One region of the Pleomorphochaeta naphthae genome, then DNA from elsewhere that is predicted to be linked to it. Evidence: riboswitches for the same ligand, from Rfam matches in the RefSeq annotation. Region 1 holds a riboswitch; the other holds the start of a gene.

Region 1 (3,426 bases):
GAATATTTTCATTAACATTACATTTAAAAAGCCATTATTCCCATAAAAGGTAACAAAACCAAGAATAACTAAAATTGCAGGTAATACAAACGGTATTGTGCAAATAGAGAGAATGATCTTTCTACCCTTAACTTGGTAATTGACTAATAAATATGCTCCTGGTAAAGCAATAATAAGAGATAGAAGAGTTGAGACAAAAGCTTGATTAATTGTAAATTTTAAGATTCTTAGCGTATAAGGATCTACAAAAAGTTTAAAGAAATTAGATACAGTAAATTTATTATCTATTATAAAAGCATTAGAGAGAGTGCTTAAAAGAGGGAGTAAGAAAATAGCAAATAAGAGAACAAGCGAAGGTAATGGAAGTATCTTTTCATAAAGATTACGATTGTCAATATTATTTGTTTTCATACATCCCTCTTATTAATTATATATGAGTTATAACAAAAGCTTTCCTAAAAAGAAATAGGAAAGCCTTAAGAATATATTATTTACTCATTACTTCAGTCCATTGATCTAACCAAGTGTCTAAGTTTTCATCAATATCTTTAGCTTCCAAACTTAAAGTTACCTTAGGTTTAGGAGCCCAATCAAAAGCACTTGGCAATTCTGTTTTTAAATTTGTTGGATACATAGAATTAGCAGTTGCTATATCTAGTTGTGCATCTGTTAAAAGAAAATCTATAAACTGTTTAGCTTTTTCTTTGTTGTTACTACTTTTTAATAGACCAACGCCTTCAATTGTTGCACTATGTCCTTCATCAAAAATAATTGTTTGGTATCTTGTAGTATCTTCATACATTACATGGTAGACAGGAGATGTAGTATAGGAAAGAGTAATTGGAGCTTCACCTGAAGTAAACATACCATATGCGCTAGACCAACCTTCAGTAATTGTTAGAGCATTATCTTTCATATTTTCCCACCAATTTAAATAATCATCACCAAACACTTCGCGAGTCCATATTAGAAGACCTAGACCAACAGAAGATGTTCTTGGATCTATTAATAAAACTTTGTCTTCAAATTTTGGATCAGTGAGCTCTTCTAAAGAAGTTGGAAGTTCATCTTTACTAATTTTTTCACTATCATAGACAAAAGCAAAATTACCGTAGTCGAATGGTAATAATCTATTTTGAGAATCAAATTTTAAGAAATCTGGTATATCTGACAATGCTGGAGAATCATAACTTTCAAAAAGGTCACTTTTGTAAGCCTTTTGTGCCATATCATCTGAAATACCAATGATAACATCTGCTTTAGGATTAGATTTTTCTAATTCTGCTTTAGTTAACATTTCAATGGCATCTCCTGCAGAAATTAAGTTAACACTTATACCAGTTTTAGCTTCAAAAGCTTCAACAACTTTTTGACCAGGACCCCAATCCCCACAAAAAGCATCATAAGCATATACTGTGATTTCATTAGATTGAATTGGTGAATTCTCTTTAGTACCAGATGCAAAGAGAGCTAAGGTTGTAGCAAATAAGGCCACAACAATTAATAAGAACTTTTTCATATAAAAGCCTCCAAATTGATATTTGGCCTAAGGGTTGGATACAATAATGTATTTAAAGATAAATCAGATTGTCTTCCTACGCTGGCATTATCCAGATCAGGTTAACGGGTTTTATCTCAGGCAAAAGCCACCCCAGGACAATTCTTAGGGTAATAATGTCAATAATTCTTGTCAAGTGTTTAGCATTAGAGTAACATTGAAGAATGAGAAATTTATACTATAGTGAAGATATAAAAAAAATTGATGAAATATCACAAAAATCTTTTCATCAACCAGGTATAATTTTAATGGAACAAGCAGGATTAAAAGCTTGGTTATATATGAAAAAAAATATCAAGAAAGATGATAAGATTGTTGTTGTTTGTGGTGGTGGAAATAACGGTGGTGATGCCCTTGTTATGGCAAGGTGTGCTTTCAATGATGGCTTTAAAAATATTAAAGTAATTTTATGTTCTAATAGATTTAGTGAGAGTTTTTCTATTCAGAAAGAAATAATTGAGAGCTATGAGATTCCTATCTATGATTTTAAGTTACAATTTTCAGAAATTAAAGAAATTCTTAATTCAGCTACTGTGATAATAGATGGAATTGTTGGAATTGGTTTAAAAAGTAAACTAAGAGAAAATTTAATAGATTTAGTAACTCTAATAAACAATACAAAAGCTATTAAATATAGTGTAGATGTTCCAAGTGGCTTGTGTGATAATGTAAATGGGCCTTCTATAAAAGCAGACTACACATTTTCAATGGGGCCTTTAAAAATTTTATATTATCATTTTAATAATATATCTAAATGTAATGAGATAGAAGAAATTAATCCAAGTTTTCCACCTCAAGTGATTAATCTTATAAAACCAATTGCACAGCTAGATGATGAAAAGAAAGTAAATATCTCTCCTCTAAAAAAAGATGCATATAAGAAAACAAGGGGGCATTTAGCTGTCTTCGGTGGATGCAGTAAATACTCAGGAGCATTAAGATTAACTAGTAAGTCAGCTTTTAGTTCTAGATGTGGATTAGTAACTGCTTATTGTGATAAAGAGATATATAATATAGTAGCTACAGAAAGTCCTTCAATAATAGTTAATAAAATAGAACCTTCTATTGATTTAAGTAGCTATAATGCTATTTTAGCCGGCCCAGGGTGGGGAGAGAATAGGGAAGATTTATTGTTAAAAATCCTCTCTTTTAATAAACCTATGGTTATTGATGCTGATGGAATAAAATGCTTTGCTTCTTTATATAAAAAAAATAAAAGTAACATAATAAATGATAATCAATTAGTTTTTACCCCACATTTAGGAGAACTAAAAGTTTTAGCTAATGCAGTGTTAGAAGATTATTCAATAGATAATACTAAAGATTTAATCGACAGTTTAAAAAGATTGAGTTTTAAATTAAAGGCGACAATAGTTTGTAAAGCAAGTGTTATATATATAGTTTCACCTGATAAATTACCATTAATTTTATATAATCTTAATCCAAGTTTAGCTGTAGCTGGTAGTGGAGACGTATTATCAGGTTGTATTGCAGCACTTTTAGCTTATGGATTATCTGCTCATGAGAGCTCACATGAAGGTGTTAAGCTTCATATAAATGCTGGATATGAGGCAAATAAAGAGTTAGGTTATTTTGATAGTGAAAAACTTATCACATATATAGGAAAGCAATTATTATGATGCAAATTTGGTTTTTTACCATAATTTATTTAGTTTATACTAGTTTAATATTATTAACTCAAGAGTTTGGGGTAAAATTCCCAATTTTATTAAATATGAGAGAATTTTTATTTAACAATAGAAGTGTTCTCATTTGCGTAATGTTTTTAGGATATATTTTAGCAATAATTAATTGTTTTTTACCAACTATTCCCGGTCCAATAATTCTTGGAGATTTATTTCCAACTA
Region 2 (3,426 bases), 130 kb from region 1:
CATAATTCATCAACTGTATCTACCATTGGCACATTAAACTTTACCAATTCTTCTTTATCTCTATAACCCCAAGTAACTAGAGCTACTTGAGATGTTGCATTTATAGCAGTTTTATAATCTACTTCACTATCACCAACATATAAGACTTCTAAAGGCTCTAAATTATATCGTTGGCAAAATTCAATTATCCTAAGACCGCTAGGTTTAAGTATCCCATCTTTAGCACCACATACATAATCAAATTTTATACCACTAAAAACTTCAGGAACAATTTGTTTTACAATTTGATCATCTTTATTAGATAATACCCCAAAAGGAATCTTAAACTTTGTTAAAAATTCATTAATTTTATCGTAAGGTTTACAATATTTAGTTGGATTTGCTTTATAATAAGTTTGAAGTTCCACTAAAGCTATATCAACTTCTTCTTCACTAGCTATATACCCTCGTCTAGTAAAACTAGTTTCTATTGCATTTCTAAGTCCATGTCCTACAATTTCTCTACATTCACTAATTGATATAGGAGAGAGGCCTCTATTGATTAAAGGAACATTCACAGAAGCTTTAATATCTTCTAAGGTATATAATAGAGTTCCATCTAAATCAAATAACACTGCTTTTATTGGCTTTTTTTTCATGAATTTAATTATTAACAACTATAGGTATTTAATCAACCTTTGTTTTGACAATTAAAAGAAAAAACTCTATTGTTGTATTATGAATATAATAAGTATTAAATCGGGTAAAGAAAAACAAATTAAAAACCATCACCCTTGGGTTTTTTCAGGAGCAATTAATAAGGTTAATTGCACATCTCCTTGTGTTTGCAAGGTAGTAGATTCAAATAATAATTTTATTGCACTAGGGTATTATGATAAATTGTCACATATTCCAATTCATCTTTTAAGTTGGAAAGAAAATGATATTATAGATGATAAATGGTGGGAAACAAAAGTTAAAGAATCAATTTTAAGGAGAAAGAGAATTTTATTAGAAGCTAATAAAACAAATGCTTTCCGTCTAATTTTCTCAGAAGCTGATTTTATTCCTGGCATTGTTGCAGACTACTATAATGGGTTCATACGTGTTATTGCTAGTTCAAGAGTTGCTTTTGAAATTAAAGATATAGTAGTTAAAACTTTATATAATATATTAAAACCTAACTTGATTATTTTAAGCACAGATCCAAACTTTTGTGGACTTGAAGGCTTAAAAGAAATAACTCTTTACTACAATGAAACTGGATATTTCAAACCAGAAACTAAATTTGACCCTATACAATTTAAAGAGGAAAATATTTTATATGAGATAATTCCTGGAACTGGTCAAAAAAGTGGTTTTTTCTGTGATCAAAAAGATAACAGAGTAAAAATAGAAAAGTATTGTAAGGATAAAGTTATCTTAGATGCTTTCTCTTACACAGGGGGTTTTACTCTTCATGCTCTAAAAGCTGGAGCTACGAAAATTCATGCACTTGATGCTTCTAACACTGCTCTAAAATCTCTTTTAAAAAATATCCATATCAATATTAATAATAAAATACTTGAAGAAGATGCAAGAGAAAAAGTTACTACAAAAGTTTGCAATATCTTTGAAGAAATGAGAAATATTGAAGATAATTATTATGATATGATGATATTAGATCCACCTAAACTTGCTAAGAAAAAAAGCCAAGTCGAGGGAGCTTCAAGAGCTTATAAAGACTTAAATAGAATGGCTATGAAAAAAATTAAAAATGGTGGAATTATTGCAACTTTCTCTTGTTCTGGTGGGATTAGCTTAGAAAAATTTAAAACTATTTTATCTTGGGCAGCTATTGATAATAATATGGAAATCCAAGTTTTAGAAACCTTAACAGCTTCTAGTGATCACCCAACTAGATTAGCTTTCCCAGAAAGTGAATATCTCTGCGGATATATCTTAAAAGTAATTAAATAATTGTCTATATTATTTAATAAAAAGCTTTGTTTCATCTAGTGTGAAATAAGGCTTTTTTCTTTTTTGAAATAACTCTTGTCCCTATCCTTTTTAAGTGCTAAGATAAAATAAATTTAAAGAAGAACCAGGGGAGCTTGTAGGCAAGCTGAGAGGAAGTAATTAACTTCGACCCTTTAACCTGATCTGGATAATACCAGCGGAGGGAGTTTCAAAAGAACATCTTTCTATATTATCAGTGTATTGGTTCGAAGGATGTTTAGTTGCTATATCTCAATTCAATTCTCCTTTGGTTTGGTGCCGCAATTTCTATAGCTGAAATTTTTACAGGTACTCTATTTGCTCCACTAGGTTTAAAACTCGGTATTACGATAATTATCATAGGACACCTAATCGGCTGTTTCCTTATGTATCTTGTTGGTCTAATTTCATCTAAATTAAAGCTATCTGCTATGGAAAGTACTTCTATATCTTTTGGAAAAAAAGGAAGTTACTTTTTTGCTACTTTAAATGGATTACAACTTATAGGTTGGACAGCTGTAATGATATATTCAGCTGCTAATGCTGTTCAGATTCTAACTCCAAATATCAAATCCGTTTATTGGTCAATTCTCATTGCTATTTTAATTTGTATTTGGTTGTTAATAAAATTTAGAGAGTTAAAAATTCTACCAATTATTGTAATGACTCTCTTATTTATTCTATCAATTTTAGCTAGCAAAAAAATATTTTCTCCAACTAATTATACAGCTATGCCATCTACTTTAAATATTTTTACAGCACTAGAATTATCTATTGCTATGCCTTTATCATGGCTTCCTTTAATAGGTGACTACACAAAAGAGGAAGGAGATCATAAAAATATACCACTAGTTAGTTCTGTTGTTTATTTTTTAGCAAGTTCTTGGATGTACATAGTTGGCTTAGCCTGTGCTCTATTTTTTAGAGAAAGTGATTTTACTTTAATACTATTGAAATCAAATATGGGAACTATTGGCTTATTAATAATAATATTATCTACAGTTACAACTACATTTTTAGATGCATTTTCCTGCGGGGTAAGTTTTTCTATTTTTAAAGTTAATGAAAAGATAGTTTCTATTCTATGTGTTGCTATAGGTTTACTAATTTCTATCTTTTGGAATCAAGGAAGTTTAGAAAGTTTTCTGTACTTAATAAGTTCTGTATTTGTTCCTATGGTAGCTATAGAAATCACTGATTTCTTTTTCATAAATAAAGATATTAGCAGTTCAAATTTAAATCTTCCAAATTTTATTATTTTTATAATTGGCTTTATTCTTTATAGACTTTTATTAAACTATAATTTCCCTCTTGGAATCTCAATACCTGTTTTAATAACTACTTCTCTTTTAGTAATAATATATAATTTTTTAATCAAAAAAGGAAAAAATAATGATTAATAACAATGTTAAAAACACTCATCCCTTAATTCACTGTATCACTAACTATGTAACTGTTAATGATGTCGCA

The links. Region 1 has a riboswitch for thiamine pyrophosphate ahead of ACZ5SO_RS15580 (thiamine ABC transporter substrate-binding protein). Riboswitches for the same ligand answer to the same signal wherever they lie in the genome.
Region 2: another riboswitch for thiamine pyrophosphate. It lies ahead of cytX (putative hydroxymethylpyrimidine transporter CytX); the one in region 1 lies ahead of ACZ5SO_RS15580 (thiamine ABC transporter substrate-binding protein).

Annotation. Positions count from the first base shown of each region.
Region 1 covers NZ_AP042457.1:3,431,555-3,434,980, forward strand. Annotated here, with positions in the region: gene ACZ5SO_RS15575 (ABC transporter permease) at 1-411, opposite strand, end outside; gene ACZ5SO_RS15580 (thiamine ABC transporter substrate-binding protein) at 488-1,519, opposite strand; TPP riboswitch at 1,577-1,664, opposite strand; gene ACZ5SO_RS15585 (NAD(P)H-hydrate dehydratase) at 1,723-3,198, shown strand; gene ACZ5SO_RS15590 (hypothetical protein) at 3,195-3,426, shown strand, end outside.
Region 2 covers NZ_AP042457.1:3,304,242-3,307,667, reverse strand. Annotated here, with positions in the region: gene ACZ5SO_RS14995 (HAD family hydrolase) at 1-638, opposite strand, end outside; gene ACZ5SO_RS14990 (class I SAM-dependent rRNA methyltransferase) at 718-1,938, shown strand; TPP riboswitch at 2,055-2,160, shown strand; gene cytX (putative hydroxymethylpyrimidine transporter CytX) at 2,199-3,356, shown strand; gene thiM (hydroxyethylthiazole kinase) at 3,349-3,426, shown strand, end outside.